Regions from separate parts of the Microbacterium sp. cx-55 genome, predicted to be linked through region 2. Evidence: predicted binding sites of a transcription regulator. Region 2 holds the regulator's gene; the other holds the start of a gene.
What was found. The regulator HspR, encoded in region 2, represses chaperone genes until heat shock. The targets are predictions, from matches to a motif close to AAGTTGAGTCNNNNNGACTCAACTT.
Positions count from the first base shown of each region.

Region 1: the regulator HspR is predicted to act here: its motif matches at 5,138-5,162, upstream of LQ938_RS10830 (ATP-dependent Clp protease ATP-binding subunit).

Region 1 is NZ_CP088261.1:2,298,199-2,306,795, forward strand. It holds gene LQ938_RS10810 (response regulator) at 1-575, shown strand, start outside; gene LQ938_RS10815 (DoxX family protein) at 588-977, opposite strand; gene LQ938_RS10820 (DoxX family protein) at 1,104-1,499, opposite strand; gene LQ938_RS10825 (LLM class flavin-dependent oxidoreductase) at 1,535-2,395, opposite strand; gene LQ938_RS10830 (ATP-dependent Clp protease ATP-binding subunit) at 2,544-5,087, opposite strand; gene LQ938_RS10835 (EI24 domain-containing protein) at 5,229-6,029, shown strand; gene LQ938_RS10840 (hypothetical protein) at 6,095-6,250, shown strand; gene LQ938_RS10845 (DUF3817 domain-containing protein) at 6,295-6,759, opposite strand; gene LQ938_RS10850 (MarR family winged helix-turn-helix transcriptional regulator) at 6,825-7,280, opposite strand; partial or broken gene LQ938_RS10855 (class I SAM-dependent methyltransferase) at 7,333-8,444, shown strand.
Region 2 is NZ_CP088261.1:3,119,469-3,128,065, forward strand. It holds gene LQ938_RS14625 (hypothetical protein) at 1-30, opposite strand, end outside; gene LQ938_RS14630 (hypothetical protein) at 180-488, shown strand; gene LQ938_RS14635 (DUF2277 domain-containing protein) at 510-824, opposite strand; gene LQ938_RS14640 (ABC transporter ATP-binding protein) at 956-3,121, opposite strand; gene LQ938_RS14645 (ABC transporter ATP-binding protein) at 3,118-4,845, opposite strand; gene LQ938_RS14650 (potassium channel family protein) at 4,945-5,745, opposite strand; gene LQ938_RS14655 (heat shock protein transcriptional repressor HspR) at 5,769-6,218, opposite strand; gene LQ938_RS14660 (DnaJ C-terminal domain-containing protein) at 6,235-7,233, opposite strand; gene LQ938_RS14665 (nucleotide exchange factor GrpE) at 7,243-7,851, opposite strand; gene dnaK (molecular chaperone DnaK) at 7,862-8,597, opposite strand, start outside.

The DNA of each region.
Region 1 (8,597 bases), 820 kb from region 2:
CGGGCTTCACCGCGCTCGATCCGGTGCGGAGCATCGACGCGGCGCGCGCCGCCCTGCGCGCCGACACCCCCGACCTCCTGCTCGTCGACGTCTATCTTCCGGATGGCGACGGCATCGACCTGATGCGCACCTCGGGCATCGACGCGCTCGTGCTCTCGGCGGCATCGGATGCCGCCACGGTGCGCCGGGCGCTCCGGTCCGGCGCGCTCGGCTATCTCGTGAAGCCGTTCGACACCCGGGTACTCGGCGAGCGGCTCGATCGGTACGCGCGCTACCGCAACCTCATCGACGCCGATCGCGCGCTGTCGCAGGAGGAGATCGACCGCGCTGCGGCGATCGTGCACGGGGCCGGCGACGCCGCATCCGTGTCGCGGTCGGCGACCGAGCAGCTCATTCTGGGCACGCTCGGCGTCGAGGAGGCGTCGGCCGCCGAGATCGCCGAACGCGCCGGGATCTCCCGGGCGACGGCGCAGAGACACCTGTCGACGCTCGCGACCCGCGGGCTCGTCGAGGTGGGGCTCCGTTACGGTGCGACCGGGCGACCCGAGCACCGCTACCGGGCACGGGTCTCCTGAGCCGCTCGGGTGTCAGGCGCGCGGGGTGCGCGTGCTCCAGAGCGCCCACGCGATGAGCACCGGCTGGAAGAAGAGCCGCACGAGACGCTTCACGTCGGTGTCCAGACCGAAGCCGTCGCGGCGGTACGTGAACTGCGCGATGTTGCCCGGGAAAACGGCCGCGAAGAAGAGGGCCAGAACCGTGCCGGCGCTGCGACGGTGTCGAGGCAGGGCGACCAGCGAGGCGCCGAGGGCGATCTCGGCGACGCCCGACGCGAGCACGACGGCGTCCTTGTCGAGCGGCACCACTTCGGTCGTCCAGTCCGGCACTTGCGCCTGGAATTCCTTCCGGGCCCAGAACAGGTGGCTGACGCCGGCGAACACCATGGCGGCTGCGAGCAGCCAACGCGCGAAATTCCTCATGTCCTCAGTCCACTCCCGAACGCGGCTCGTGTCGAGCCCGAATGTCTCGCGACGCGCTGTGCTGACCGGCGGACGCCCGTCAGCGCGACATCGATGCCGATGCCGGTGTCGATGCCGATGCGCTGGTCAGGCGCGGCGACCGGACCCGCCCGTGGCCCACAGTGCCCAGACGACCAGCACCGGTTGCAGGAACAACCGTCCGAAACGCGCCCGATCGGTTCGCATCAACGGCGCGGGCCGGCCCGTTCGCCACTGGTGGACGTTGCCCGGGAACACCGCCACGAAGAACGCGGCGATCGCGTAGCCCGCGATCGCTCGCCGCGGCGGGGGCAGGAGCGCCGCGGCGCCGAGAGCGATCTCCGCCACGCCGGAGCCGACGACGATCGCATCCGTGCTCGTGTGGAGCATCCGCGTCGCCCACTCCGGCACGACGATGCGGTAACCGCGGCGCCCCCACGTGAGGTGCGACACACCCGCGGCCGTCAGCAGCGCGGCGAGCGCGAGGCGTGCGATGGTTCGCAACACGGAACGGATGCGGTGCCCACCGCGTCCGCGCCTCACGCGCCGGCCTGTTCTGCGGCGTCGCGTGCTGCGGCGTCACGTGCTGCGGCGTCCTGTTCTGCGGTGTCGCGTGCTGCGGTGATGGCGGCGGCAGCCGCGTCGATGAAACGTGCGTAGGCGTCGGGGCTGTCGTCGGCGGGAATGGCCCGCAGCACGACCTCGTCGACGGCGCCGAGATACGGCACCAGACCCGCCGCGATGCCGTCGTCGCCCGGCGCGGGAAGGACCGTGGACTCGACGCCGACGCCCAGCCGGGCGAAGTTCGCGGCGTAGTTCGGGTAGGTGGCATATCGCGCGGCCTCTTCCCGCATCCGCTCGATCCCCGCGGCGTCGACCGCCGCGCGAACATACAGGCACACCCGTGCGGCGGGCGCGAGATCGTGCGCGTCACGGCTCTGCTCGGCGGCAACCGCGGGCGGAAGCCACGACAGCAGCGGACCGTCGGCCTCGCGGGCGGCGAGTGCACGCATCCGCGGCCCGAGGGCCCCGACCACGAGGCCGACCGCCTGTCGATCGCGGATGCGGCGGACGCCGTCGCGCACGAGCGCGAGCTGGCCGGTCCGGGCGGCGCCCGAACCGAGCCCGATCCGGATGCGGGAATCCGGCGCGTCGATGCGCGAGACGGCGTCGGAGATCTCGCTCGGGGCGCGGCGGTCGAGCGGCACGACCCCGGTGGCGAGGACCAGACGCTCGGTCACGGCGGCGGCCGCCGCGAGTGCGGCGAGGGCATCGCCGTCCGGGGTGTCGTTGACCCAGAGCGCGTGGAAGCCGGCTCGCTCGGCGGAACCGGCGATCCGGGCGATGAGGGCGGGGCCGAGCGACCCGGCGACGCCGAGCGAAATGGTGGCGGATGTCATGTACCGAGCTTGCGCCCGGAGGCCGCATCCGGCGCACAGGACTCGCCCTCCGCCGTCCGACGCGCCGCCCCGCAGACCCGCAGGCGCGCAGCCCGGCAGATGACGAAGAGCCCGGGGCGGTGGGCCCCGGGCTCTTCATCCGTGATCGTCAGGCCGCGTCGGCGAGCACGCTCACCGACGCCACGACCAGCTGACCGCCGACCGCATCCACCCGCACCGCGCCCCCGTCGCCGAGTTCGCCGCTCACGAGCAGGTCGGCGATGCGGTCATCGATCTGACGCTGGATGAGGCGGCGGAGCGGGCGCGCGCCGTACTCGGGCTCGTACCCGCGGTCGGCGAGCCAATCCACCGCCGACTCCGACACCTCGAACCCGATCTCGCGGGCTCCCAGTCGACCCTCGGTCGTGGTCAGCATGAGCGACACGATCTCGCGGAGCTGCGGGCGATCGAGCTTCCGGAACAGCACGATGTCGTCGATGCGGTTGAGGAACTCGGGCCGCATGGCCTCCCGCACCTTCGCCATGACGCGATCACGCAGGTCGCCCTCGGAACCGAACCCGGTGGCGCCGCCGCCGTCGGCGATGAAGCCGATGGCCCCCGACCGCGACGCGAGGAATTCGGCACCGATGTTCGAGGTCATCACGATGACCGTGTTGCGGAAGTCCACCGTGCGCCCCTGGCCGTCGGTCAGGCGCCCGTCGTCCAAGACCTGCAGCAGCAGGTTGAACACATCCGGGTGCGCCTTTTCGATCTCATCGAAGAGCACGACGGCGTAGGGATTCCGACGCACGCGTTCGGTCAGCTGTCCGGCCTCGTCGTATCCGACGTATCCGGGAGGAGCACCGACGAGCCGCGATACCGTGTGGCGCTCGCCGAACTCGCTCATGTCGAAGCGGATCACCGCGTTCTCATCGTCGAACAGCGACTGCGCGAGGGTCTTGGCGAGCTCGGTCTTCCCCACGCCGGTGGGGCCGAGGAACAGGAACGACCCGATCGGGCGGTGCGGATCGCCCATCCCGGTGCGATTGCGCCGCACCGATGTCGCGACGGCCGTGACGGCCGCATCCTGGCCGATGACGCGGTTGTGCAGCTCCTGCTCGAGAGTCGCGAGACGCTCGCGCTCGGACTCGGTGATCCGGTTCACGGGGATGCCGGTCGCCCGGCTGATGACCGCCGCGATCTGCGGTTCGTCGACGACCGCATCCGGGCGCTCGGACTGAACGCTCGTGGCCTCGTCGATCCGGCTGCGAACGCGCGTCATCTCATCTCGCAGGCGCGACGCCTCCTCGTACCGTTCGGCGGCGACGGCAGAGTTCTTCTCCGCCTCGAGCACCGCGAACTCCGCCATCAGCGCGGCCGTGTCGACCCCCGCGCCGAGGCGCAGGCGCAGACGCGCGCCGGCCTGGTCGATCAGGTCGATGGCCTTGTCGGGCAGCACGCGATCGGTGACGTAGCGGTCGCTGAGTTCGACGGCCGCGGCGAGCGCGGCATCCGTGTACGTGACACGGTGGTGCTCTTCGTACGCCGGCCGCAGGCCCTTCAGGATCTCCACGGCGTCCACGATCGACGGCTCACCGACCCGCACCGGCTGGAAGCGGCGTTCGAGCGCCGAGTCCTTCTCGATGACGCGGTACTCCTTGAGCGTCGTGGCGCCGATCAGGTGCAGGTCGCCGCGCGCGAGGCGCGGCTTGAGGATGTTGCCCGCGTCCATCGCGCCGTCGCCACCGGCGCCCGCACCGACGACGGTGTGCACCTCGTCGATGAACACGATGACGTCGCCGCGGAGGTCCGCGATCTCGTCCATCGTCTTGGTCAGGCGCTCTTCGAAGTCGCCGCGGTACCGCGCGCCGGAGAGCATGGCCGCGAGGTCGAGCGAGATGACCCGCTTTCCGCGCAGTTGCTCGGGCACGTCGTCGGCGACGATCGCGCGGGCGAGGCCCTCGACGATCGCGGTCTTGCCGACGCCCGCTTCACCGATCAGCACGGGGTTGTTCTTCGTGCGACGGCTGAGGATTTCCACGGTCTGCTCGATCTCGTCGGCCCGGCCGATCACCGGGTCGAGCTCCCCCGCGGCGGCGCGCGCCGTCAGGTCGTCGCCGTACGTGTCGAGCATCGTGGCGGCGCCGTCACGTGCCTCGGTCGCGTCCGTTCCCGGCGCGACGGGCTCCCGGAGTCCCTCGGTGAGGGCTTCGGCCGTCACGCCGGCGTCGGCGAGCACCCGGCCGGCCGGGCTGTCCTGCGCGAGCACGAGCGCGAAGAAGAGGTGCTCGGGATCGATGTAGGTCGACCCCGAGGAGCGTGCGACCTGGAAGGCGTGGAACAGCGCGCGTTGCACGGATGTGGTCAGCACGGCCGTGTCGACATCGGCCGCCGGCCCCTCCTGCGGGAGGCGCTCTTCGATCGAACGCTCGATCGCGTCCGGGTCGGAACCGACGCGAGCGACGGCCTCGCGGGCAGACGCGTGCTGGACGATGGCGTACAGAACATGCAGCACGTCGAGTTCGTGCTGACCGCGCGCGAGCGCGAAGCGTCCGGCGTCCTGAAGGATCTGCTGCGTACCCATGCTGAGGAACCGACTGAGGTCGATCGACCGCGCCGCGCGAGCCTGCTCGCCGCGCAGGTAGCGGCTGAGGAACTCGTCGAATGCGCTCTGGCCGTCGGTGTCGGACGGGCCCGTGACGTCTTCGGGCATGTATGCCTCCTGGGGGCAAGTGAGTGGGGGTGGCTCAACTATATTTTGCGTAGTTGAGCACGGTTCTATCAAGTTAAACGGTCCCGCGCTCGCGCTATTCCCAGATACTCTCGAATCCATCCCGCAGCCGGAGGACTCCCGATGACGCACGTCGAACATCCCCGCCGCGATGGCGTCGTGTCGGAGTTCTTCGCGGGAGTGCGCACCCTGCTCGGCGGCTTCGGATGGTGGCGCGTGCGACCGGGGCTCATGCTCCTCGGCCTCGTCCCCGCCGCCGTCGTGAGCCTGGTGCTCGCGGCGGCCCTCGTCACCCTGGGATTCTGGATCGCCCCGCTCGCCGAGACCCTCACCCCGTTCGCGAACGGGTGGGACGCGCCGTGGCCGTTCGTGGTCCGGATCGCCGCCGGCACCGCCGTGTTCGGCGCGGCGCTCCTGCTCTCCGCGACCCTGTTCACCGCGTTGACGCTCCTGATCGGCGAACCGTTCTACGACCGCATCTGGCGCGGCGTGGAAGCCGCGGAGGCGCCGGGCGAACCGCTCGACACGGACGGCGGCTTCTGGGCCGGGATCGCGGACGCCGCATCCCTCATCCTCCGCGGCATCCTGGCCGCGATCATCGCCTTCGCCGTCGGGCTGATCCCGTTCGTCGGCGGCGCGCTCGGTGCAATCACGGGCATCCTGCTGTCGGGCTGGATCCTCGCCGACGAACTGTCCGGACGAGCGCTCACCGCGCGCGGTATCGACCACCGCGCACGACGACGGATGCTGCGCGCACACCGTGCGCGCGCGTTCGGCTTCGGCGTCGCGACGCAGCTGTGCTTCCTCATCCCGCTGGGCGCCGTTCTGACCATGCCGGCGGCCGTGGTGGGAGCGACCCGGCTCGCGCGGGACGTGCGGCCGCCCGCATCCGCGATCCCCGGCGCCCCGCCGTCGTCGTCCTAGCGGTCACGAGACACGGAAGTGCGTCGAAGCGGATACGCTGGGGGCAGTCTTTGCGAAGGAGTTCCATGTTCATCGTGTCCCTGCTGCTGTTCCTGCTCGGGATGTTCGCGTTCGGCATCTCCTTCTCGCTCGAGGGATTCCAGGCGATCGTCTTCGTCTCCGGCATCCTGCTCATCTCGCTGGCGATGGCACTGCCGATCCACGTCCGCCGCGCTCGATAAGGACCGCGCGCGATAAGCGCCGCGCTCGATAAGAGCCGCGCCCGTCAGCTGCGTCCGCCGGGAGGGCCCGCGTTCAGCAGCACGACGTACGCGAGCACGACCAGCACGAACATCGCGATTCCGAACGCCCACGGGTGGTTCAGCAGCATCCGCAGAAGCCGGTCATGCCACCGCGCGTCGCGCGGGTCGGCGGTCTCCGTGCGGCGCCATTCGCCGCTCAGGCGTGATGTGCGGTGCAGCCAGAGCTCGGTAGGGATCGTCGCGTAAGGAATCACGGCGCTGCCGATGGCGAGGATCGCGGCACCCGCCGACCAGCGCTGATTCTTCGCGACGATGATCGCGGTCGCGCCGTAGGAGAGGAACACGAAGCCGTGGATCGCGCCGCCGATCGTGACCGCGATCGGCGCATCGGCCGTCGCACGGATGATCAGCCCCGCGATCAGAAGCGTCCAGGAGACGGCTTCGGCGATCGCGAGAGTACGGAACAGCGCCAGGGGCGTGCGGAACACGGGCATCCTCCACGGCGTCCGCGGGTCGGGTGCGATCGCCGCTCCCCACGCTAGCGGAGATAGCTTCAGTGTTCCTGAAGGTTCTCTCCGAACGGCGCTTCGTGCAGTCCCCGGAGTGCGGTCGTGAGTTCGGGCACACCCCCACCGAAGACCCGGTCGAGGGCCGCGAGCTGCTCATCGGCCGCCGCGAGAGCCTCGGTTCCCTTCTCGGTCACCCGGAGGTCGGAAGCAGAGCCGGCGTGCGCCATGACGTCCTCGACGAATCCCTCGGCGGCGAGCGCTTTGACCGCGGTGTGGGCGGTCTGCACCGTGATCTGCGAACGGCGCGCGAGCTCCGAGAACGAGATACCGGGCGTCGCCTGAACGTGGGCGAGCAGCCCGTACTTCCGGGTCGTGAGACCGAGGGGCTTGAGTGCGGCGTTGAGACGGCCGTCCCAGACAGAGGCGACCGTCAACAGCGAGATCACGGGACTGAAGGGAGGTCGCCGACCGGCGGCTTGCGCCTGCGGCGAGTCTGGCATCATCCCATGCTACCGGCGCGCCCGACCGCGGGCCGGGCAGTAGCGTGGACGGGTGACATTCTCCTTCGATGCCCTGCGACGCTGGCCCGACATCGAAGGGCCGGATCAGCTCGCGGTGGATGCGGCGGACCGCCTGATTCTCGACGAATCCGCCGCCGCCCGCGCTGATCTCCCCCGCACCGACATCGCTGTCATCGGCGACGGATACGGAGCGATGACCCTCGGAGCGGCCGACGCGGGCACGGACGGCGTCGTGCGCGTGCACCAGGACTCCCTGCTCGGCGAACGTGCGCTCGCAGCGAACGGGGAACGCACCGGACTCACGGATGCGGTCGCATCCGTTCCCCTCTCCCCGAGCTGCTGCGCGGCGCGCGCGTCGTCCTGCTCCGGCTGCCGAAGTCGCTCGATGAGCTGCGCGACATCGCGGGAGCCATCGCCGCACACGCGGCACCCGATGTCGTGGTCTTCGCCGGCGGCCGCCTGAAGCATATGTCGGTCGGCATGAACGCCGTCCTCGGTGAGAACTTCTCCCGCGTCGACGTGACCCACGCCCGACAGAAGTCGCGGGTGCTCATCGCTCAGGGCCCCCGGAACGGCCGCGACCCGGAACCCCGTCGCGCGACCCACGACGGGCTGGTCGTCTGCGGCTTCGGCGGCGTCTTCGCCGGCACGTCCATCGACATCGGCACGCGATTCCTGCTCGAGCATCTGCCCGAGACGATCCCCGCCGAGGGCCGAGTCGTCGACCTCGCTTGCGGGTCGGGTGTCGTCGCCGCGTGGCTGGCCCGGCGGCATCCGGAACTCTCCGTCTACGCGTCCGACCCGTCGGCGGTGGCCGTCGCCTCCGCCCGCGCAACGGCCGCCGCGAACGAGGCCGGCGATCGGATCACGGTCGTACGCGACGACGCGCTCTCCGCGCTCCCCGACTCGAGCGCGTCGTTCGTCGCCCTGAATCCGCCATTCCACTCCGGCACCGGGGTCGACACCAGGCTGGCCGCGCACCTGTTCGCGGATGCCGCACGGGCACTCCGGCCGGGCCGCGAGCTGTGGACCGTGTGGAACTCGGCGCTCCGCTACCGCGGTGAGCTCGAGCGGATCGTCGGCCCGACCCGGCAGATCGCGCGCAACGGCAAGTTCACCGTCACCGCATCCGTCGCCCGCTGATCCCGGCGCCCCTCGCCCCTCACCCAGCCGGCAGTCTCCCCTCCGCCTCTCTCCGCTGCGCCGCCTCCCTCCCCTCGCCGCTCCCCCCTCGCCGCTCCCCCCTCCGCCGCTCCCCCCCTCCGCGTCTCTCCCCCCTCGCTGCCTACCCGGCAC
Region 2 (8,597 bases):
CGCGGCGGGATGCGGGGCGGAGTCGGACACGGCTGTTCCTTCGATCGGCGACACGGCACAGCGTAGCCGCGCCCGGTCGCGCGCGTCCGAACCGCGCGGGGCGCGTTACGGTCGAGCATGCTCTTCCGACGAATGCGGGCGCCGCGGTGCGCGGCTACGACCGCACAACGGGTCGACGTGTGAGCGCCGACGGCTGTCGGACGCGCCGCGTCGAGATCACCCTGCACCGGCCGTGGTTCGCGCTCTGGGCGGGGATCCGCCCGACCCTCGTCGTTGGGGGCCGCGGACAGCCGGCGCAGTGGGGCCGCGGCACATGGCAGTTCCCGTCGGATCAGACGGTGGTGATCGGGGTGTACCTCTTCAACCGGATGTGGCGCTTCGGCCAGGCCGAGGTCGCTCTCGCTCCGGCGGATCCGCCGGAGCTCGTCTATCGTGCGCCGGCGCTGCCGTTCGTGGCCGGGCGCATCGGCCCGCCGCGTTCGCGCTGACCGTCCGTCGCAGGGACCGCGTCAGGATGCGGCGCGCGCGGCGCGCTTCTCCTGCTGGTAGACCCGGATGGCCTCGTACCGTTCCGCCGATCGGGCCTGCCTTTTCGCCGCCTCTTGGTCACGGTTCTTCGGAGCCACGGGCGAGACGAGTCCGTCGATCAGGTCCCGGGTCGCGCGCGTGATCTGGTCGACGGCCGCGTCGAAGGTCGCCTGATTCGCCTGCGACGGCTTGTTCATTCCGGCCACCTTGCGAACGAACTGGAGTGCCGCGTCACGACATTCCTGGTCGGTGGCGGGAGGTTCGAAGTTGTGAAGGGGCACGATGTTCCGGCACATGCCCGTCAGAGTAGGGCGTTGCCGCCCAGTTTCCCAGGGGTCCGCCGAAGAACCCCCGGCCTGAGCGGGCCGGTTCCTGCCGGAGGAGCGAGCCGGTACACCCGACCCGAGCACCCCGGCACGAATCCCTTTCAGCCCGAGGTCGACGCGTCGGTCGTGTTCACCGCGGGGCCGCCGGGCGCCGCCGAGCCTCCCGGCGCGACCGGCGCACCGGGAGCGACCGGCCCGCCGGGCAGCACGCCTCCCCCGGCCTGTTCCCGCGGCGTCGTATCGGCCGCCGTGCCGGGCTGCGCGGCATCCGCCTCGCTCCCATCGGCGACGGCCTGCTCGAACTGCGAGCGGTACAGACGCCAGTAGGCACCCTCGGCGGCAATGAGTTCTTCGTGCGTGCCCTTCTCGACGATGTCGCCGTGCTCCATCACGAGGATGAGGTCGGCGTCGCGGATGGTCGAAAGCCGATGCGCGATGACGAACGATGTGCGCCCCTCGCGGAGCGCGGCCATCGCGTGCTGCAACAGCAGTTCGGTGCGGGTGTCGACCGACGACGTCGCCTCGTCGAGGATCAGCACGCTGGGTTGTGCGACGAACGCGCGCGCGATCGTGATGAGCTGCTTCTCGCCCGCGGAGACGTTCGAGGCATCTTCGTCGAGCACCGTGTCGTAGCCGTCGGGCAGGGAGCGCACGAACCGATCGACCCGTGTCGCGACCGCGGCATCGGCGATCTCCTCGTCGGTCGCCGACGCACGGCCGTACCGGATGTTCTCGCGGATGGTGCCGGCGAACAGCCACGGGTCCTGCAGCACCATGCCGGTGCGGGAGCGGACGTCGTCGCGGGAGAACTCGGCGATGTCTTGCCCGTCGAGCAGAATGCTGCCGCCGTCGAGTTCGTAGAACCGCATGATGAGGTTCACGAGCGTCGTCTTGCCGGCGCCCGTCGGCCCGACGATCGCGACCGTCTGCCCGGGTTCCACGCGGAACGACAGGTCGGTGATGAGGGGATGATCGGGCGCGTAGGCGAAGCGCACGTGATCGAACTCGATGACGCCGGCCCCGCCGCGGGGGCGCGGGGCGTCATCCGCATCCGGCTCCTGCTCTTCGGCGTCGAGCAGCTCGAAGACCCGCTCGGCGGAGGCCGTGCCCGACTGGATCACCGCGGCCATGCCGCCGAGCTCCGACAGCGGCTGCGTGAACTGCTGCGAGTACTGGATGAACGCCTGCACGTCACCGAGGCGCAGCTGACCGCCGGCGACCATGAGGCCGCCGAGGACGGCGATGCCGACGTACGTCAGGTTTCCGATGAACATCATGCCCGGCATGATGATGCCCGACAGGAACTGGGCTCGGAAGCTCGCCTGGAAGAGCTCTTCGTTCTCGGCCTCGAACTTCGCGCGGGAGTCGGCTTCGCGGCCGTAGACCTTCATCAGCGCGTGGCCGGAGAACGATTCCTCGACCCGCGCGTTCAGCCGCCCGACCTTGCGCCACTGCGTACCGAACGCCTTCTGCGAGCGCGGCCCGATGACGCCGAAGATCACGGCCATGAGCGGGAGGGAGATGAGTGCGACGATCGCGAGCTGCCAGGAGATCGAGAACATCATCACGAGCACGCCGACGACCGTCAGCACAGAGGTGACCACGGTCGAGAGCGACTGCTGCATCGTCTGGGTGATGTTGTCGATGTCGTTCGTCACCCGCGAGATGAGTTCACCGCGCTGCACCCGGTCGAAGTACGACAGCGGAAGGCGGTTGATCTTCGCCTCGACCGACTCGCGCAGCCGCCACATGGTGCGCACCATGATGATGTTGATGACGTAGCCCTGGATCCAGGTGAGGAAGGCCGACGCGATGTAGATCGCGAGTGCCGCCATCGTCACCATCCGGAGGCGATCGAAGTCGACGCCGGTGCCGACGGAGAAGTTCGGCATCGCCGAGACCATGTTGGCGAGGTCGTTCTGACCGGCCGACTGCAGGGCGGCGACGACGTCGGCCTGCGGAGTGCCCACGGGGAACTGCCCGCCGAGGGAGGCCGAGACCACGCCCTCGAAGATGATGTTCGTCGCATCGCCCAGCACGCGCGGGGCGATGACGGCCAGCACGACGCCGAGCGCCCCGAGTACCGAGACGAAGACGAACGCGATGGCGTGCGGCCGCAGGAGCCCGATCAGACGGCCGAAGGATGCACCGAAGTTCGCGGCCTTTCCGGGGGCGACCGAGTCCCAGTCGCCCGATGCCTGCCGCGCCTGTTCGGCGAGTTCGAGCTCGAGACGCTCCTCTTCGGTGATCGTGTCGGGGGCGCTCATGCTTCGACTCCCAGCTGCGAGTCGACGATCTCGCGGTACGTCTCGCTCGTCGCGAGGAGCTCGTCGTGGGTGCCGAGCCCGACGGTGCGGCCGCCGTCGAGCACCAGGATGCGGTCGGCTCCGGTGACCGTCGAGATGCGCTGAGCGACCACGACCTTCGTCACGTCGGGAAGCGCCTGCCAGAGCGCCTGACGCAGATTGGCGTCGGTGCGCAGATCGAGCGCCGAGAAGGAGTCGTCGAAGACCAGAACCCGGGGGCGGTGGACGATGGCCCGCGCGATGGCCAGGCGTTGCCGCTGGCCGCCCGAGACGTTCGTGCCGCCCTGCGCGATGCGCGCGTCGAGACCGCCCTCCATCTCTTCGACGAAGTCACGTCCTTGCGCGATCTCGAGCGCTTCCCACAGCTCGTCGTCGGTCGCCTCCTCGCGCCCGAAGCGCAGGTTGGAGGCGATCGTGCCGGTGAACAGGAACGGTCGCTGCGGCACGAGACCGATGCCGCTCCACAGCGCATCGAGGTCGGCCTCGCGAACGTCGACCCCGCCGACCTGCACGGAGCCGCCGGTGACGTCGAACAGGCGCGGGATGAGCGAGACGAGCGTGGTCTTGCCCGAACCGGTCGAGCCGACGATGGCGAGCGTTTCGCCGGGCGCGACGCGGAAGTCGATGCCGTGCAGGACCGGGGATTCGGCCCCGGGGTAGGTGAATTCGACGCCGTCGAAGACGAGCTCGCCCGGTGCCGGGAAGTCGCTCACCGGGTGCTCGGGGCGCACGAGGGTCGATTCGGAGGCGAGCACTTCGCCGATGCGTTCGGCGGAGACCGCGGCGCGCGGGATCATGATCGTCATGAAGCTGGCCATCAGCACCCCCATGAGGATCTGACCGACGTACTGCATGAACGCGAAGAGGGTACCGATCTCGACCTGACCCGCGTCGACCTGGATGCCGCCGAACCAGATCACGCCGACCACGGTGACGTTGAGCACGAGCATGGCGAGCGGGAAGAGCAGCACGAACAGCGACCCGACCTTGCGGCCGACCACCATGATCTCGGTGTTCGCCCCGCGGAAGCGTTCTTCTTCGATGTCTTCACGGACGAACGCGCGCACGACACGCACACCGGTGAGCTGTTCGCGCATGATGCGGTTCACCGCATCGAGCTTCTTCTGGAACTGCCGGAACAGCGGCACCATCCGGCTGATGACGAGGCCCGCGATGAGCAGCAGCGCGGGGACGGCGACACCGATCAGCCAGCTGAGGCCGACGTCTTGCTGGAGCGCCATGACGATGCCGCCGATCGCGAGAAGCGGCGCGGTGACGAGCATCGTCGCGCCCATCATCGCCAGCATCTGCACCTGCTGCACGTCGTTCGTGTTGCGGGTGATGAGCGAACCCGGCCCGAACTGCGACACCTCGCGCTCGGAGAACCCGCTGACCTTCTCGAAGACGTCGCGGCGGATGTCGCGGCCGGCCGACATGGCGGCCCGCGCGGCGAAGTACGTCGCGATGATGGATGCCGTGATCTGGCCGAGCGAGATCACGAGCATGATCGTGCCCTGCGACCAGATGAAGGCGGTATCGCCCTGGGCGACGCCGCGGTCGATGATGTCGGCGTTCAGGCGCGGCAGATAGAGCGAGGCCATCGCCGACGCGAACTGGAAGACCAGCACCGCGAGCAGCAGCCAGCGGTAGGTCGAGAGGTAGCGGATGAGCAGCTTGCCGAGCACGTCGACTCCGGGTTCGTCAGGCAGGAGATTCCTGCGCAGGGCCAGATTAGGCCCACCCTCCGACATCCGCATCCACCCCCGGGAGGAGACGGCGTCAGGTCAGTCGACCGGCGGGTCGGGGCGGTCGCCGCGCAGCTCCGCCTCGAGCCGCTGGATGTCTCCGCGCGTCGCCGGTCGCTGCTCGATGTGCGTACGCGTTGCGCGTTCCATCACCCACGACGAGAACGTCGCGACGATGAGCCCCACCAGAACCACACCGCCGAACATCAGGCCGACCGCGATGATCCGACCGGGCACCGTCACCGGCACGAAGTCGCCGTAGCCGACCGTCGTCACCGTGCAGAAGGCCCACCAGACGGCGTCGCCGAAGGAACGGATGGTGCCGCCCGGCGCCGCCCGCTCGAAACCGAGGACCGTGACCGAGGCCGTCCAGATCAGCAGCAGTGCAGCACCGAAGCCGTAGACGAGCAACCGGCTGCGGAGCGAACCGGCGGCCGTCCGGGTGAACGCGGGGATCCGGGTCAGCGCACCCAGCAGTCGAACCGGTCGAAGCACGGGCAGCGCCGCAACAGCGAGGTCGAACAGATGCGCGCGGAACCAGCGCCCGCGGGGGCGCGACATCGCGAGGCGCGCGAGGTAGTCGGCGATGAACAGCGCCCATGTCACGCCCACGATCGTTCCGGTCACGGCGGCGAGACCGTCGGTGACCTGAGCGAGCACGTGCACGGTCTGCGCGACGATGAAGGCGAGCGCGGCGGCCGTGAGGGGCCAGAAGGTGGCCTTCTCCCAGCGGCGGGTCGCGGCGGTCTCCCCGCGCGGATCGCCGCCACGCCGGTGTGATTCTTCGGACTCGTCGCCGTGCCCGCGGTGCGGGCGGTCTGGCGCGTGCTGCTCGCTCATGGCAGCACTCTAGGGAGCCGGCGTCAGTCTCCGCTCGGCGGCAGCTCGCGCCGCGGGCGCCACACGACCACGTCGGTCGCCCGGCGCACGCGCGTGCCCGAGCGGATCGTGACGACCGAGCCGGTGGCCCCGGCGGCGAACACGCGCGCACCGGGGCGCTTGGCGAGCTCTTCCCGCATCCGGGACTCGAGTCCGACCACGCGCTGGTGGAGTTCGCGCACCTGGTTCTCGAGCTCGATGATCCGCGCGATCGCGGGCAGGCTCATGCCGTCGGCGGAGAGCCGGGAGACTTCGCGCAGCTGCTCGACGTGCCGCACCGAATAGCGGCGCGAGCCGCCCTTCGTGCGGTTGGGTACGACGAGTCCGAGGCGGTCGTACTGGCGGAGGGTCTGCGGATGCATGCCGGCCAGGTCGGCGGCCGTCGCGATGGCGAAGACAGGAGTCTCGGCGTCGATCTCATCATCCATGTGCATCACCTCCTGCGCTCGGTCAGTTGCGGGCGCGACTCATCATGTCGGCCCGGGGGTTCTCTTTGGGCTCGAGTTCCTGGAACCGCTCGAGCGCCGCGCGGGCGGCGTCGTCGAGGTGGGTGGGCACGACGACCTGGACCTCGGCGAGCAGGTCGCCGGTGCCCTTCGGCGTCTGGATGCCACGGCCCTTGACGCGAAGGACGCGTCCGGACGGCGTGCCGGGAGCAACCCGCAGCTTCACGGTCTCACCGCCGAGCGCCGGAACCTCGATCGTCGCGCCGAGCACGGCCTCGGTGAACGTGATGGGCACGGTCAGCCGGAGGTTCAGCCCATCGCGGACGAACACCGGATGCGGACGCACCGAGATCTGCACGACGATGTCGCCGTTCTCACCGCCGTCGGGTGAAGGCCGCCCGCGTCCGCGCAGACGGATCTTCTGCCCGTCCGCGACGCCCGCGGGGATCTTCACCTTGAAGGGCTTGCCGTCCTCGCCCTGGAGCGAGATCGTCTCGCCGCCCGCGGCGGTCACGAAATCGAGGGTGGTACGCGCCGTGACGTCGGCGCCCCGGGTGGGGCCGCCCGCCCCGCGGTAACCGCCGGTGGTCTGCCCGAAGCGCCCGGAGCCGAAGCCGCCGGAGCCCTGGTTGAACATCGTGAAGAAGTCGTCGAAGCCCTCGGGTGCGTCGAAGCGGGTACCGCTTCGGGCACCGCCCTGACCGAACCGCGAGAACACGTCCTCGAACCCGCCGGCGCCCTGGCCGCCCGCCGTGAAGCGGGCACCGGAGCCCATCGCGCGGATCTGGTCGTACTCCTCGCGCTGTTCCTTGTCGCTCAGCACGGCGTACGCCTCGCTGACCTCTTTGAACTTGGCCTCGGCCGTCGCATCGCCCTGATTGGAGTCGGGGTGATACTTGCGGGCGAGTTTGCGGTAGGTCTTCTTCAGATCGGCGTCGGCGACGTCCTTCGAGACGCCGAGCGTCGCGTAGAAGTCCTTATCGAACCAATCCTGACTTGCCACACGCGCCTCCTAGTCCGCCGGAACGGCAACGACGACCTTCGCGGGACGAAGTTCGATCGATCCGAGGCGGTAACCGACCTCGACGACGTCGAGGACGGTCGTCTCGGTCGCACCGGGGGTCGGCTGCTGGAAGATCGCCTCGTGCTGCTGCGGGTCGAACACGTCGCCCACCGCACCGTAGGTCGACAGACCCACGCGCTCCGCGATGCTCCGCATCTTCTCCGCGATCGCCGCGAACGGGGTGCCATCGACCAGGTCGCCGTGCTTGGCCGCGCGGTCGAGGTCATCAAGCACGGGCAGCAGGTTCTTCGCGACCGAGCCCTTGGCGCGCTCGATCTCGACTTCGCGCTGGTCTTCCGTGCGACGCCGGTAGTTCGCGTACTCGGCCTGCAGACGCTTGAGGTCGCCCAGCAGGGCGGACTCGTGGTCGTTCAGCGCCGCGTCCTCCGCCGCCGCATCCACGTTCTGTTCGGCTCCGAGGATGTCGTCGATCGTGAGCTCCGGTTCCGACGGGGTGGGGGCGGAGGCCTGAGCCTCCGCACCCTCCTCGTTCGGCCGAACCTCGTCGTCGCCGCGACCCGCGTCGGAGCCGGCGTTGTCGAAGTTCTTGTCGGTCATGTCGACTCTCTTACTTCTTGTCGTCTTCGTCGTCGACGACCTCGGCGTCGATGACATCCTCGTCGGCGGATGCCGATCCGGTGTCACCGGCGGGAGCGTCGCCGTCTGCCGCGGGAGACGGCTCGGACTGCGAGGAGGCGTAGATGGCCTCGCCGAGCTTGCCCTGGCTCTGGTTGAGCTTGTCGAAGGCCGTCTTCACGGCGTCATCGTCTTCGCCCGCGAGCGCGGTCTTCAGCGCGTCGACATCGGCCTGCACGTCGGTCTTGACGTCTTCGGGCAGCTTGTCGGCGTTGTCTGCGATGAGCTTCTCGATCGAGTACGAGAGCGTCTCGGCCTGGTTGCGCACCTCGGCCGACTCGCGACGCTTCTTGTCTTCGGCCGCGTGCTCTTCGGCCTCGCGCACCATCCGCTCGATGTCTTCCTTCGGCAGCGAAGAGCCGCCGGTGATGGTCATCGACTGCTCCTTGCCGGTGCCCTTGTCCTTGGCGGACACGTGCACGATGCCGTTGGCGTCGAGGTCGAAGGTGACCTCGACCTGCGGGATGCCCCGAGGCGCCGGCGCGATGCCGGTCAGCTCGAAGGTACCGAGCGGCTTGTTATCGCGGGTGAACTCGCGCTCGCCCTGGAAGACCTGGATGGCGACCGACGGCTGGTTGTCGTCGGCGGTCGTGAAGGTCTCGCTGCGCTTGGTCGGGATGGCGGTGTTGCGCTCGATGAGCTTCGTCATGATGCCGCCCTTGGTCTCG